2 regions of the Saccharopolyspora sp. NPDC050642 genome follow, and region 2 is predicted to be linked to the other one. Evidence: riboswitches for the same ligand, from Rfam matches in the RefSeq annotation. Region 2 holds a riboswitch; the other holds the start of a gene.
What was found. A riboswitch is a leader RNA that binds a small molecule or an ion and turns the genes downstream of it on or off. The one in region 2 is predicted to bind cobalamin.

Region 1: linked by a shared signal. The riboswitch ahead of AB0H93_RS02130 (hypothetical protein) and the one ahead of AB0H93_RS24250 (putative cobaltochelatase) in region 2 are both predicted to bind cobalamin.

Annotation. Positions count from the first base shown of each region.
Region 1 covers NZ_JBFAIN010000001.1:454,793-462,545, reverse strand. The annotation lists gene AB0H93_RS02155 (ABC transporter permease subunit) at 1-149, opposite strand, end outside; gene AB0H93_RS02150 (ABC transporter permease) at 146-1,093, opposite strand; gene AB0H93_RS02145 (ABC transporter substrate-binding protein) at 1,093-2,637, opposite strand; gene AB0H93_RS02140 (MFS transporter) at 2,686-3,945, opposite strand; partial or broken gene AB0H93_RS02135 (pyridoxal-phosphate dependent enzyme) at 3,963-4,202, opposite strand; gene AB0H93_RS02130 (hypothetical protein) at 4,253-5,047, opposite strand; cobalamin riboswitch at 5,296-5,485, opposite strand; gene AB0H93_RS02125 (ABC transporter permease) at 5,583-6,404, opposite strand; gene AB0H93_RS02120 (ATP-binding cassette domain-containing protein) at 6,364-7,167, opposite strand; gene AB0H93_RS02115 (MarR family transcriptional regulator) at 7,094-7,624, opposite strand.
Region 2 covers NZ_JBFAIN010000016.1:108,940-116,692, forward strand. The annotation lists gene AB0H93_RS24235 (DUF3558 family protein) at 1-2, opposite strand, end outside; gene AB0H93_RS24240 (hypothetical protein) at 32-436, opposite strand; gene AB0H93_RS24245 (MFS transporter) at 658-1,833, shown strand; gene AB0H93_RS24250 (putative cobaltochelatase) at 1,985-4,003, opposite strand; cobalamin riboswitch at 4,058-4,182, opposite strand; gene AB0H93_RS24255 (sugar phosphate isomerase/epimerase) at 4,355-5,215, opposite strand; gene AB0H93_RS24260 (MFS transporter) at 5,345-6,592, opposite strand; gene AB0H93_RS24265 (hypothetical protein) at 6,762-6,899, opposite strand; gene AB0H93_RS24270 (GNAT family N-acetyltransferase) at 6,979-7,446, opposite strand; gene AB0H93_RS24275 (YbaB/EbfC family nucleoid-associated protein) at 7,636-7,753, shown strand, end outside.

The DNA.
Region 1 (7,753 bases), on a different contig from region 2:
TCGGTTCCCAGCGGGAAGTCGGGACTGGGTGGCCGCAACGGGCCGGCGGCGGAGCGCACCGGACCGGCCAGCAGCGGCCCGAGCAGCGCGACGAGCACCGGAACGCCGAACAGCACCGATCCGAAGACGACGGGCAGGCGCGGTCTCACGCGACCACCTCCCGTTGCGGGACGAGCCGCCGGACCACGACGTCGGCGAACAGGTTGAGCGCGATCGTGGTCGCCGCGAACACCAGCGCGTACCCCTGGACGGCGGGCAGGTCGCGGGCCATGGCCGCGCCGACGAACCCGGAACCCATTCCCGGCAGGGCGAAAACGGCCTCGACGACCACCACGCCGCCGAGCAGCCCGTCGACGGCCCGGGCGAGCTGCTGCACCGCGGGGCCGAGGGCATTGGGCAGCACGTGCCGGAGGACGACGGTGCGTTCGGACAGGCCGTGCAGCCGCACGTGCATGGCGTACTCGGCGCAGTCGGCCTCCACGACCCCGATGCGGACCTGGCGCGCCAGGGCGCACAACTGCTTGCTCACCAGGACGCCGACCGGCAGGACGAGCACCGCCGGTTGCGCGGCGAGCGCCCAGCCCGACGCGCCGGCCGCGGTGGCCGGGAGCCACCCGAGCTGGAGGGCGAACAGGGCGATCAGCAGGAGGGCGAGCGCGAACTCCGGGATCGAGTTGAGCATGACGACCGCGCCGTTGAGCCCGCGGTCGAGCAGCGAACCCGGGCGCAAACCGGTGCCGATGCCGACCGCCAGCGCCAGCGGGATCACCACCGCGAGCGCGAGCAGGGCCAGCAGCGCCGTCGTGGTGAATCCCCGTGCGATCTCGTCGGAGACGGCGGCACCGGTCAGCAACGACGTGCCCAGATCGCCTTGCAGCACAGCGGAAAGCCAGTCGGCGAAGCGCTCCCAGAGCGGCCGGTCCAGCCCCAGCTGCTCGCGGAGCACGGCGACCTGCTCGTCGGTGGCGTGCTCGCCCAGGACGACGACGGCGGCATCGCCGGGCAGGATCGACGTCAGGGCGAACGCGGTGACCGCCACCGCCGCGAGTTGCAGCGCGGCGGTCACCAGCCGCCGCACCAGGAATCCCGCCATCAACCCAGCGACGCCCGGTCGAACCGCGCCCAGTCCAGGGAGTTGGGCGGGGCGGCCCGGACCCCGGAGAGCGCACCGGCGGTGGCGACGTTCCAGTCGCTGAACCCCCACACCAGCAGGCCGCTGTTGTCCCGGGCCACGCGTTGGGCGTCGGCGAGCAGCCGCGTCCGCTCGGCCTCGTCCGGTGTGCTCATCGCCCGCGTGAACAGCGCGTCGAACTCCGGCGACCGGTATCCGGTGTAGTTGTTGCTGCCCGCGTCGCCGCGCATGCGCTGAGCCATGAAGGTCGTCAACGGCAGGGGAGCGGTCCTGGTGTGCGCGGCGACGCCGGCGGTCTTGATGTCGGAGAAGTACGTCTCCGACGGCCCGACCCGCAGGGTGGCGCGCAGCCCGATCTCGCCCAGCTGCTCGCCGAGCAGCGTCGCCGCCGACTCGAAGTACGGGTCGGCGGCGCTGGTGAGCAGCTCGAACTCCAGCCCCTCCGCCCCGGCCTCCCGCACCAGCGAGCGGGCCGGCCCGAGATCCCGTTCGCGCTGCGGCAGGTCCTGCGGGTAGTACTTCAGGCCCTTGCCGAACAGGTCGTTGCCGATCTGGCCGCGCCCGCTGAGCGCGACGTCGAGCAGCGCGCGGCGGTCCACACCGGACGCGACCGCCCGCACCAGTCGGAGATCGTTGAACGGCGCGCGATCGACCTTGAGCGCGACGGCCTGCATGGTGCCGCCGGGCGCGGCGAGCACCTCCGCGCGGCCGTCGTTCTGCAGCAGGCTCGCGGAGTTCGCGCTGATGTCGTGTGCGTAGTGCACCTGGCCCGACATCAGCGCGGCGACGCGGGCGCTTTCGTCGTTGATGGGAACGAACTCCAGCTCGGTGGGCTTCGGGGCGCCTTCCCAGTAGCCGTCGAACCGGGCGAACACCGCGGGCCGGCCGGGCTGGAACGAGGCGAACCGGAACGGGCCGGAGCCGACCGGCGCGGCGAAGTCCGTGGTCCCGGCGGGCACGATCTCGGTCGCGGGCGCGCCCCACGCCGAGGGGAACTCGAAGTTCGGGGCCCGCAGCACGAGTTCCAGCTCGCCGGCCGAGCGCGCGCGGCTGGCGCTGAAGTCGACGGTGGCGAACTGCCACCGCGCCGGCGATGCGGTGGCGGGGTCGGCGACGCGGCGGTAGCTGTAGAGGACGTCGTCGGCGGTGACCGGCCTGTTGTCGTGGAACCGGGCGCTGCGCAACCGGATCAGCCACCGCGTCCCGGTCGCGTCCGGTTCCCACGATTCGGCCAGGCGCGGCACGACGCTCATGTCGTCGGCGTAGCCGACCAGCGTGTCGAACAGTGCTTTCGCCCTCGCCTGGTCGACGAACAGCGAGCTGGTGTGCGGGTCGAGCGATTCCTTCGCGCCCGACGTCGGGAACGCCACCCGCAGCCGTCCGTTCGAGCCGCCCGCGCCACCGCAAGCGGTCAGCGACGCGACCGCGAGCGCCCCCAACGCCCCCTTGAACAGCTTCCGTCGACTGACGCCGGTCACCTTCGCGCCTCCTTCCTCAGTGGACATTCGCAGTTCCTAGAAGGCTGACACCGCAAGACCATGCTGAAATCTCCCTCAACTCCGCGCCGCATCGTCCGCCCGGCTGAGCAGTCCTCGTCGTTCCAGCAGCGCGGCACCGGCCCCGCCGAGCAGCCCCACCCCGAGCAGGGCCAGCCACGGCAACCACCGGATCGGCGCCTCGCCGGAGATGTCCACCAGCGCGCCGACGACCCAGCTCACCGCCGCCGCGACGAGGCTCGACACCAGGTAGTAGAAGCCGTAGTAGGTGCCCGCCAGCCGCTCGCTGCCGACGATCGGCAGCAGTTCCATCGCGAACGGATTGGTGATCGCCATGCCGATCGTGAACACGACGGTCGTCAGCAGCACCGGAACGCACGCGAGCGCGATCGCGCCCCAGTCCGGCTCGCCCGCCGCGGGCGCGTCGAGCAGCGGGCTGCTCAGCAGCACTGGCAGGAAGGACGCGCCCATGCACGCCAGCCCGATCGACACCGCCCGTCCCGCGCTCCACCGCCTCCGGCACCACTGCGTGATCCGGACCTGCAACGCGATGCCGACCACGGTCGACACGACGAACACGGCGGCCACGGCCTCGGTGAGCCCGGAAACCCGCTGCGCCTCCAGCGGCAGCATCAGGTAGAGCTGGTTGTAGAGCCCGAAGTACGCCGACAGCGCCAGGGTGAACAGCAGGAAGCGCCGGTTGGCGAAGACCTCGCGCCAGCTCCCGAGAACGCTGCGCTGCTGCGGGCTGCGTTCCTGTCGCGGCAGCACGATGATCTGGGTGACCGTCAGCACCGCGAAGGCGATGCACGCCACCAGCGCGATCAGCCGGAAGTCGACGGCGAGCAACGCGGCGCCCAGCAACGGCCCGACGAGAGTTCCGGCGTGCGCGAAGACGTTGAACACCGCGAAGGCCTCCGCGCGCCGATCGCTGGCCTCGTGCATGAGGTAGGTGCGCACGGCGGGGTTGAACAGGGCGCCGGCCAGGCCGGTGAGCACGGCGGCGGCGACCAGCCCGGGCAACGACGTGAACACGCCGAAGAGCCCGAAGGAGGCCACCCGCAACGCGGACCCGGCGATGATCATCGGCCGGCACCCGAGCCGGTCCGAGGCGGTCCCGCCGGCCAGGAACATGCCCTGCTGGCTGAGGTTTCGGATGCCGAGGACCAGCCCGATCACCGCCGCGCCGTACCCGAGGCCGGCCATGTGGGCGGCGAGGAACGGCAGCAGCATGTAGAAGCCGACGTTGATGCCGAACTGGTTGACCACCAGCAGCCGCGCGGCGGGCGACAGCCGCCGGAATCCGTCCCGGGTCATCGCACCCCCTCCTCGCACACCGGGCATCCGGAACCGACGCAGGCCAGGCCGATCGCGAGCGTTCCGCTGCTCGACTCGACGATCGCGGCGCCGGGCCGCAGCTCGCCGCGCCGCCGGGCGCTCTGGATCAGGGACAGGGCGGCCCGGGCCTTCATGCCGCCCGGGGCGAATCCTTCGAGCTTCGCCCAGAAACCGGGGTGGGGATGGGCGAGCGGCGTCCCGATGCGCAGCACCGGGGTGTTGCCGATGAGTTCCAGCGCGGAACGGCACGTCGGGCCGCCGTCGGTCCAGGACGTCCAGGTGGCGGTCACGGCAGCTCGCCCGGGTCGGCGGTGTGCAGGTGGATCTCGGTGTGGCCGCCGGTCAGCCAGAAGAACGGGTACGGCTCCGCGGACAGCGCGTGCACCTCGGTGCCGACCATCTCGCGGAGCACCGCGCTCCCGGTCTGCGCGAACATCACCAGCGGCAGCCCGCGTTCGCGGCACAGCCCCGCGATCTCGTCGAACGTGCCGTTGCCGAGCACCATTCCGGAGGCCAGCACGGCCTGCGATCCGGCGATCGCCTCCCGGTGGTCCCGGACGATCGGCTCGCCCCACTCGGTGCGCCCGCCCTTCAGATCGCAGGGAACCGGGCGAAGACCGCGCTCGCGAAGGGCGGCGAGCAGGGAGTTCACGACGCCGATCACCGCGACGCGCCCGCCGGCCGGCGGAACGAGCCCGGCCACGGCGCGTGCGCGGGTCATCGACTTCGACAGCGACGTGCCCGGCGGGACGTGCACCGTGCGGGATCGCGGGTGTTCGTCGTGCGGAGTCAGCGACGCCAGGTAGGCGTCGAGCACGGCGACCCGGACGGCGGGTTCGGGATGCGCCAGCAGGTCGGCGACGGCGCTGCCCACCAGGTCGTGCATCGCCAGGGAGTCGAGCTCGCCGGGCTCCACGGCGCACGAGCCGACCGCGCTGCCGACCCGCACGCTGAGCACGGAATTGCGGTAGCCGGCGGACCTTCCGGCGTGGTGTGCACTTTGGACGGTCATGAATGCGACGGAGGCGGTCGCGTTGTCCACGCGTGCCTCGTCGGGGTGGGCCGGGTCCGCAGCGCGCACGCGTTCGATCTGCGAACGCAGCGCCGCATGCGTTGCGGGGCACGCGGAGTTGCCAGGGGGAAGCAAGGTGTCTCCACGCAGGTGTCAGCGGACGAACGGGGCGTAGTTCGTGCTTCCTACCTGCTGGTCCGGAATGCCTTGCGGGATCGGGCCCGGTCGGGCCGGGTGCGGTGGCAGGGGCGGGTGGCGACGACGCGCGCGGTGCGGTGCTGCACCTTCAGTACCTCCTCCGGGGCTCCGCGACCCCGTACGAATCGGTACGACGGCGTCAGTCTCCTGACTCGTGGATCATCGCTACCCGCGCGCCTTCCCACCGCTAGGTGCGGCAGTGGCATCGGTGGCGGTAGCTCCCCATTCACAGTGGCGGGACCGTGCCGGATTCACACCGGCTTCCTGCTCGCCGTCGCATGAACATCGACGCTGACGCTTGCACCCGACGGGCCGGGTGTCAAGACGCGCCAGGCAAGATCACCTCGGTGCCGGGGGCGAATGCCGGCCCCTGCAGCTGCTTGCGCGGTCCTCGGTGGACATTCGCTCAGCGCGCCAAGCGCCCGAGCAGGGCGGCCGCGATGCCGATCATGACGCCGGCGGCGACGACCAGGACGCCGAAGTCCAGCGCCAGGTGCGCGGGCGTGCCGATCAGCAGTCCGCGCAGGGCGTCGACCTCGTAGCCGAGCGGGTTCGCGTAGTTGACCGCCTTCAGCCACCCCGGCATCAGGTCGACCGGGTACAGGGCGTTGGAGGCGAAGAACAGCGGCATGGTGATCGCCTGCCCGATGCCCATCAGCCGGTCCCGGGACAGCACCAGCCCGGCGATCGTGATGGACAGGCAGCAGAAGAAGGCCGAACCGAGGACCACCACGGCGCCCATCGCGAGCAGGTTCACCGGGTTCGCGGTGAGGCCGACGCCGAGCAGCGCCGCCAGCACCAGCACCACGAGCGCCTGCACCAGCGCGCGCACCCCGGCGGCGAACGCCTTGCCGGTCACCAGGGCGACTCGCGGCGTGGGCGTGACCAGCAGCTTCGCCAGCACTCCCGCATCCCGCTCCCAGATGATCTGGATGCCGTAGAAGATCGCGATGAACAGCGCCGACTGCGCGAGGATGCCCGGCGCGAGGAAGTCGAGGTAGGGGACGTTGCCGGTGGGGATCGCGCGCAGCGCGGTGAACACCTGGCCGAAGATCAGCAGCCACAGCGCGGGCTGCACGGCCCTGGTGAGCAGCTCGGCCCGGTCGTGCCGCAACTTCTGCAGCTCCACCAGGCACATCGCCGCCACCCGCGCCGCCACCAGGCCCGGCGGGCTGCGCCGCACCGGTTCAACTGAGGCGGCCGGAGGTGCGTCGAGTCGCGCGGACATCTCGCATCCCTTCTCCCGTTTCCTCGAAGGTGTCATCGGTGATCGTCCGGAAGACGTCGTCCAGCGTGGCGTCCGGTCCCACGGCCGCCTTGAGCTCGGCGGGGGTTCCCCGCGCCCGGATCCGCCCGCGGTGCATCAGGGCGAGTCGCTCGCAGTGCTGGTCGGCCTCGTCCATGTAGTGTGTCGTGACCAGCACGGTCATCCCGGTCTCGGCGCGGATCTGGGCGATCCGGTCCCACACGCCCTCCCGGCCGATGGGGTCCAGACCGATCGTCGGCTCGTCCAGCACCAGCAGCTTTGGCCCGCTGACCAGCGCCTGCGCGAGTTCGAGGCGGCGCACCATGCCGCCGGAGTAAGTGCCGGCCAAGCGTTCGGCGACGGTGGTGAGCCCGACAGCGGCCAGCGCCGTGCGCACCGCGGAGCGCCGCTGCGCACGCGGGACGTCGAAGAGGCGGGCGAACAGCGTGACGTTCTCCCACCCGGTCAGCGACCCGTCGGCCGAAAGCTGTTGCGGTACATAGCCGATCAGCCGGCGTGCCGCCAGCTTGTGGCGTGCCGCGTCGACCCCGAAGATCTCGACCGCGCCCGCCGCGGTGGGCAGCAGCGTGGTGATCGCCCGGATCGTGGTGGTCTTGCCCGCGCCGTTGGGCCCCAGCAGCCCGAACACCTCGCCGGTCCGGACGTCCAGGTCAATCCCGTCGACCGCGACCTGCTCGCCGAACGACTGCCGCAGGCCCCGGCACCGCACCGCAACCTCGGTCATCGGCGCCACCTCCTTCCAACGCGAGGACCAATGCGCGCAACCCGTGCAGGGCATCGGCGACCGCGTTCTGATCCGCCGCGGACAGCTCGGCGAGGGCGTCGCCGACCAGGCGGGTCCGCGCCTGCCGCCAGGCGGCGACCCGGTGCGTGGCGGCGTCGGTCAGGTGCAGCCGGACCGCGCGGCGATCGGCCGGATCGGTCTCGCGACGCAGCAGGCCGACCCGGGTGAGCTGGTTGACCAGGGTGCTCGCGGAGTTCGCCGCCATGCGCAGCCGGAACGCGGCACCGGCCACGCTGACGCCCGGCTGCTGCTCGACGACCTGGAGCAGTTCGACCTGCGCGCCGCGCAGGTCCGGCATCGGCAATTCGGCGCGAAGGCTGCGCCGCACGACCCGCCGCAGGGTCGAGATCACGGTCGTCAGCTCGTCGGCGACGGCCCGGGAATCCACATCGCCCACCTGACAAAGCTACCTCTCATTGCGAGGTATCGGCGGATCACCGAGAGGCGCGAGGTACAGGAGCGAATCCCCGTGCCACAGGGGAACAATCCCGCCGCGGTCGGTGCCCGCGGCGGGGAGGAACCGGGC
Region 2 (7,753 bases):
AACGACCTACGCACCTGAGCAATCCCCGTTCTCAATCCCGCACGCCAACGTTGCCAGCGTTGCCCTCGTCGACTTCCTGGTAGGCTTGAATGCCCTTCTTGATCGCTTCGATCACTTGAGGCACTCGTTCTTTCATCTGCAAGATCAGTTCTTGATAGGAACGACCGTCGCCGCCCGCTACAACTTGTTCGTTGAAATCAGCGATAGCCTGACCTGCCGGGCTATCGCCCAGTGGGGTCCGGTACATCATGTTGAACAAATCGCTCTGTATCTCCAGCAGCGGGCCGTCCTGGAAGGCCTGGAAAACCCTGATCAGCTCGTCGCCTGCCTCCGGCGTGACCTGGAAGCCGCCGCTGTTGGCCGCGCTGATGATGCCCTGCATGGCGTCGTTCGTGGCGGCGAGCCCGGCCGCCGCCGATCCAATCGACCCCGTCATCGCTTCTCCCCAGAAGGTTCGTCTTTCCCCGCAGCGCGCCCGAACCTAGCACCGCACCCCGCGCGCGAACGCCGGTACGAGACAAATCCGCAATACCTCACCCGCTTGATCGCCCCCAATGGCCTAACGCCACCGATTCGATGGTGGCCGAGCTCACGGGGTTCTGGAACGGTGCAGGCGACGAACATGGACGGTCGTCCCAGTCAGCGAGGAGCCGCCCGATGCCGACCAGGCCGCCGCTGGTGCTGTCCTTCGCCGCGCTGATCTCCAACTTCGACCGCTTCGCGGTCACCCCGATGCTGCTGCTGATCGCGCTGGCGATGGAAGAGCCGCTGGCCGCGGCGGTCGCCGTCGCCAGCGGCTACTTCCTCGCCTACGGCCTGTCCCAGCCGCTGTGGGGTTTGCTGTCGGACCGCTTCGGCCGGCTGCCGGTCATGCGCGGCACGATGCTCGCCGCCGCGGCGGGCGGGGTGGTTTCCGCGCTGGCGCCGAACCTGACCGCGCTGGTCGTGGCGCGCGTGGTCACCGGCGCGTGCATGGGGGCCGTCGTCCCCGCGTCGCTGACCTACGTCGGCGACACCGTGCCGCAGGAACACCGGCAGGGCGCGCTTTCGGATCTGATGGCGGCCTCGGCGATGGGCACGGCGCTGGCGACCGCAGTCGGTGGACTGCTGGCCGGTTTTCTGGACTGGCGCGCGGTTTTCGCGCTACCCGCTGTCTGCGCCGCGGTGTGCGTCGTCCTGCTCCGCAAGCTGCCGGAGCCGGAGCGCGCTCAGGCCCAGGGCGTGCGCAGCCACCTGATGGCGGTGCTGACGAATCGCTGGGCGCTGCTGGTCTTCGGGTTGGTGTTCGTCGAGGGTGCGGTGTTGCTGGGCACCATGACGTTCCTGGCGTCGGCGCTGGTCCACGAGGGCGTGGACGTCGCGGTGGCCGGGCTCGCCACCGCCGCTTACGGCGTCGGCGTGTGGGTGTTCTCCCGGCTGGTAAAGGTGTTGGGGCGGCGCTTGGCGGTCTGGCAGCTGATCGCGATCGGCGGCACGTCGATGTTCGTCGGCTACCTGGTCGTGACGGCCACCGCGAGCATCGCGACCGTGGTGGTCACGGCGTTGCTGCTCGGCGGCGGTTGGTCGTTCATGCACTCGTCGTTGCAGACCTGGGTGACCTCGGTGGCCCCGGAGGCCAGGGGCACCGCCGTGGCGTTGTTCGCGTCGGCGTTGTTCCTGGGCAGCGCGGCCGCATCGGCGGCGGCCGGGTATTTCGCGGAGCGCGGCTCGTACGGCTTGATCTTCGGGATCGCCGCCGCCACGGCGGTTCCGCTGCTGATCGTGGCGGCGGCCTGCCGCCACCGCTACCAAACCCGCGTCGTCGCGCCCTCGGTCGGCGTTAGGGGCGATTAAAAGAGCCCCCGCACTCGACCGGCCTGGGGGTTACCGGGAGCGCGGGGGCATCTTGCGGGTCCACCCCTGGGGGTCAGGTGGACTGCGTCACCGTACCAATCGGTCGGGTGGGCCAGAAGACGGAACGTCGGATCTCGTAATCAAAACGAGATCAAGCGGCGCGGGGGCGCTCGTCCCGGACCGCGCGGACGACGCCGGCGACGTTGTCCGCGGACAGCTCCTCCAGCCGCAGGCAGGGACCGCCCAGCGCGGCCCCGAGCCGGCCGGCCAGGCCGAGCCGGACCGGACCGTTCTCGCAGTCCACCACGACGGACGCGACGCCCGCCTCGGCGAGCAGGCCCGCCGAGCGCAGCGCGTCATCGACGGCGCGCCGTGTGCGAATCCGCCCGGTGAGCCCGGAATCCAGCGGCACGGTGGCCTTTCCGTCGGTCAGCAGCACGACCAGGGCCCGCCGCTGCGGGTCCCGCATCCGCTCGGTCTGCACCACCCGGTGCACGCGCAGCAGCCCGTCGGCCAGCGGCGTGCGGCCACCGGTGCGCAGCCGCCGCATCCGTGCGGCCGCGATGTCCACAGAGGACGTCGGCGGCAGCGCGAGTTCCGCTGAGTCGCCGCGGAAGGTGACCACGCCGACCTTGTCGCGCCGCTGGTAGGCGTCCCGCAGCAGCGACAGGACGGCGCCGCTGACCGCCGACATCCGCTCCCGCGCGGCCATCGATCCCGACGCGTCCACTGCGAACAGCACCAGGTTCCCCTCGCGCCCCTCCCGGATGGCGCGCCGCAGGTCGTCGCCGCGCAGCACCAGCCCGGGGCCGCTGCGCCCGCGCGCGACCTGGTGCGGCGCCGCGGCGGCCAGCGTGGCCGCCAGGTGGATGCCGTGACCCTCCACAGTGGATGCCCGCGTCGTCCGGCCGCTCCGCGCCCGGGACCGCGACCGCCGCCCCGGCGCGCCGTCGCCGAGCCCCGGCACCTCCAGCAGCCGCGCCTGAAAAGCCGGCGCCGGCGCCGCCGGCGGCCGCTCCGCGGGCGCCCGGTCGTCGCTGCGCTCCTCCGAGCCGTCGGCTCCGCCGTCCGGACCGGTGGGTCCTTCGGGCCCTTCCGGCGGCTGACCGCCGCCGTCCGGGCCTTCCGGCGGTTCGTCGTCGCCGTCGTCGGCGTGCTCCGCCGCCTCGGACAGGGCCTGTTGGAGCTGGTCCTCGTCGATGCCGGGCTCGTCGAACGGGTCGCGGCGGCGCCGGTGCGGCAGCGCGAGCCGGGCCGCCGCCTCGACGTCCTCCTCGGCGACCGCCTCGGCGCCGCGCCAGGCCGCGTGCGCGGTGGCGGTGCGCGCCAGCACGAGGTCGGCTCGCATGCCGTCGACGTCGAAGGACGCGCACAGCGCGGAGATCCGGCGGAGCTCGGCGTCGGGGAGGGCGACCGAGTCCACCCGCGAGCGGGCGGCGGCGATCCGCTCGGCCAGTTCGGCGTCGGCGTCGGCCCACCTCTCGGCGAACCCGGCCGGGTCGGCCTCGAACGCCAGGCGGCGGCGCACCACCTCGGTCCGGGTCGCCACGTCCCGCGACGCGGCGACGTGCACGGTGAGGCCGAACCGGTCGAGCAGCTGCGGGCGCAGCTCGCCCTCCTCCGGGTTCATGGTGCCCACCAGCAGGAACGACGCCGCGTGCGAGACCGAAACGCCTTCCCGCTCGACGTGCGCGCGGCCCATCGCCGCGGCGTCCAGCAGGAGGTCCACGAGGTGGTCGTGCAGCAGGTTCACCTCGTCGACGTAGAGCACGCCCCGGTGCGCGGCGGCGAGCAGGCCGGGCTGGAAGGCGCGGACCCCTTCGGTCAGGGCGCGTTCCAGGTCGAGCGAGCCGATCAACCGGTCTTCGGTGGCGCCGACGGGGAGTTCGACGAGCTGGGCGGGTCGTTGCGCGGCTTCGGAGCCGTGCGGGCCGTCCGGGCACTGCGGGTCGGCGGCCTGCGGGGCGCAGCCGAAGCGGCAGCCCGTGATCACGTCGAGCGGCGGCAACAGCGACGCCAGCGCACGCACCACGGTCGACTTCGCCGTGCCCTTCTCCCCTCGGACGAGCACGCCGCCGATGGCCGGGTGCACGGCGTTGAGCAGCAGCGCCAGCCGGAGGTCGTCGTGGCCGACGACGGCGGAGAAGGGGAAGCGCGGGGCAGCGGTCATGCCGGTGTTCCTTCCTCGGGGTTCGGACGCCCCGGTGGCGGGAACAAGGGGCGGCAGTGTCCTGACTCCCGGATCACCGCGCCCCTCCGGCCTTCCCAGGTCTCCCCGGTGGCTCGCGAGGGAGGGCCGCTCCCCGGTCACAGTGGCGCCGACCGTGCCGGATTCCCACCGGCTTCCTGGCGCACCCCTTGCATTCGGATCAAGGTGCATCGTCGCAGAACCGGCCCGGCGGACCAACCGGCCGCGGCGGCGACGAGACCAGCACCACTGCGGCCGGGGCCCGCGGGGTGGCGTTCTCGCGCGAAAGCGCCACCCCGCCCGCACCCAGACCGCAGAAATCGCCGTCAACTGTCACCGGCGGGCGGCGTGCAGCCCGTCGGTGATGTAGCGGTGCGCGTGGCGGGCCAGGTCCTCGTTGTCGTCCCACAGGTTCCGCCACACCGCGAGGGTGTCCGACAGCGCGGGGTCCACCACGGCCGAGGAGAAGCTCTCGAAGGTGATCGGCCCGGTGTAGCCGATGTCCACCAGCGCGCGGAAGAACGCCGGGAAGTCGATCGTGCCGGATCCCAGGTAGCCGCGGTGGCTCTCCCCGATGTGCACGTACCCGAGCCGGTCCCCGGCCTCCTGCACGGGCCGCACGAAGTCGGGTTCTTCGATGTTCATGTGGTACGTGTCGAGGTGGATGGTGACGTTGTCGGCGCCGACGTCGTCCAGGAACGCCAGGGCCTGCCGGGTGGTGTTGAGCAGGTTCGTCTCGTAGCGGTTGAGGATCTCCAGGCCGAGCGTGATGCCGAGCTCCGCGGCCTGCGCGGCCAGGTCGCGGATGGCGGCGACGGCGTTGGCCCGCGCCTGCGGCGTCGCGGCCGCCGGGTACTTGCCGAGCGTCGAGTACAGGGCGCCGATCAGGTACTTCGACCCGATGCTGTGCACCAGTTCGAGCGCGCCGCCCAGCCGGTCCCGGCCGCGCTGCACGACCGCCGGGTCGTCGTTGTTGACGTCGGCGTCGAAGGTCAGCCCGAGCGACGCCGAGGACGCCAGTCCGTGCTCGTCGAGCAACCGGCGCACCAGCTCGGTGTCGATGGTGGAGAAGTCGGTCGCGGTGAGCTCGATCAGGTCGTAGCCGGTCTCCTTGGCCTTGCTCAGCGCCAGCCGCGTCTCCTCGGGGCTCCAGCCGCCGACCCAGACGCCCGCGTGGATTCCGATCAGGTTCATTCGTAGCTCCTCGTTGTCCTGCATGGGTTTTCAACTCGGGCGAACGGCCGGGCGAGGTGCCGTGAGTGGTTTGTGCTGCTATTGCGACACAAACCACTCACGGCCACCTGCCCGCGCGAACGCCCGTTTTCAGGCCCGCACCGGGGCGGCTTCCGGGCTCGGCACCTTCAGCACCAGCGTCAGCCCCGCGGCGAGCACGTAGAGCAGCGCGAACACCCACATCACGCCGCCGACGCCGAACAGCGGCAGGGCGATCCCGACGATCGCCGGGCCGACCGCGGTGGCCAGCCCGGCCCCCAGGTTCAGCGCCGCCATCGCCGCGCCCCGGCGGTCCGGCGCCATGGTCGGCATCAGCGCGGACATCGGCACGAACCCGGCCAGCGTCGCGCCGTAGAGCACGGAGGTGATCAGCGCGATCGAGAAGCTGTGCGTGGCCAGCGGCAGGTAGTGGAACAGCAGCGTGGTCACGGCGCAGCCGATCCCGCCCATCCACCGCACCACCACGGCGAACCCGAAGCGGTCACCGAGGATTCCGCTGACCAGGTTGAAGAAGATGTTGCTGACGAACATCACCGAGGAGACCGTCAGCCACTGCGACAGCGTGAAGCCGAGCTCGCGCGTGTAGAAGATCGGCATGAAGACGATGAATCCGTACTGCGGGATGCTGTTGATCATCCGCACCAACATGCCCGCGGTCATCCGCGGCCGCTCCCACAGGATCGTCAGCCCGGCCAGCAGGCTGCGCAGCGGCTTCTCGTCGACCGCCGAGGTCGGCCGGTCCCCGTTCGGATCGCGCACCAGCAGCATCAGCAGCGCCCCGGCGACGATCACCACCAGCCCGAGCCACAGCGTGTTCAGCTGGCCGATCAGCGGAATCGCGATGTTGGCCAGCTGCGGGCCGAGCGCGGCGAAGCCGGCGCTGTAGGCGAACCAGAACCAGCCGGCCGCGGTGCCCAGCCGCTGCGTCCGGGTGCTGGCGGTGATCCAGACCAGGAACGCGTAGCCGAACAGCGGGTACCCGAAGCCGCGGATCGCGTAGCTGACCAGCAGCAGCGGGTAGTTGTGCGCCATGATCCCGCCGGCCACGAACAGGACGTGGAACACGATCCAGATCGCCGCGCCGAGGAACATGACCCGGCGCGGGCCCCAGATGTCCGACAGCGCCGCGGAGAACCAGTAGGCGGCCGCGGCGGTGATGCCGTAGACGGTGAAGATCAGGGCGACGCGGCCTTCGCTGAAGCCCTGCTGCTCGACCAGGAAGGCCGACAGGTACCCGGTTTCGACGCCGTCGCCGATCATGAAGACCAGCAGGCCGACGAAGCCCCACTTCAGGGTTGGGGGAATGCCGATCCGTTCCAGAAGCGGCGGTGCTGACATGGTTCTTCCTCCTCATGCACGGCGATGTGCGCAGCAGACGGCGCGAACGCACGTGCATGCCGGGATCGCGCCGAAGAATCGGGCCGTCCCGGTGCGGTGGAAATGCGCGAGCGGAATGGCGTGCTCGCGGAAATGGGCGCGCTGGTAGCGCCGCTGGGCCGGGACTGGCTCAGGCGGCGTCGGGGCCGGTGCGGGACCGGCAGAAGGGGTGCGCGCGATTCACCCGGCCGCGAAGCGCCGGGTCGGGTGGCAGGGCGACGGACGCGGGGCAGCACATCGCGGCGATCACGCCGTCCCGTGCACCCATTGCCGCTCCTCCACGTTCCATCTGGACGCCGGGAGCGTGGCAGCCCGGATGGCGGAGGTCAAGTCCCGAGTAGCGCCGGTCACGCCCGCCGGCGGGGCTCCCGGCGCATGTCGACGTGCGGGATGCCGTCCTCGAGGTATTCCTCGCCGTCCTCGACGAATCCGAAGGAGCGGTAGAACTCCTTGGAGTAGGTCTGGGCGGCGAGCACGGCAGGCGTGTGCTGCACCTCGGCGACCGCGGCGCGCATCAGCTTGCGCCCCAGCCCGAGCCCGCGCGCGCTCTTGGCGGTGCAGACCCGGCCGATGCGGAAGGTGCCGTCGGGGTCTTCCAGCAGCCGCAGGTAGCCGAGCACGTAGCCGTCGGCGGAGTCGATCCAGAAGTGGCGGGTGGTCTCCTCCAGGTCGCGACCGTCCAGCTCCGGGTAGGGGCATTCCTGTTCGACGACGAACACGTCGACGCGCAGGCGCAGCATCCGGTAGAAGTCCTCGGCGTCCAGATCCGCGGTGTAGGCGCGGTGGACGGCGGTCGCGAGCGGCTGGAGGGTCACCCTTACCTGGATATCACAGCGAGGTCTCAAAACCCGCATCCACCAGCACCGGGAGTAGTCAACGCCACTCCTGCCGGCGGTGGGCGGGCGCTGCTCTGATCGGGCCAGTTTCGCGCCGAAGCGCTGACCCGCCGCCGAGGCCGCGGTTAGCCTGCGCGAGATCGGGAGCCGAGCGGCCATGGGGGATTCGTGAGCGAACCGGTGTTCGGCGTCGACGGCGCGCGAACCGAGGAGGAGATCCGGCGCTGGGCCGACGGCATCCAGGCGAAGGCCGACCGCTACCAGCAGATGCAGCAGCAGGTGACGG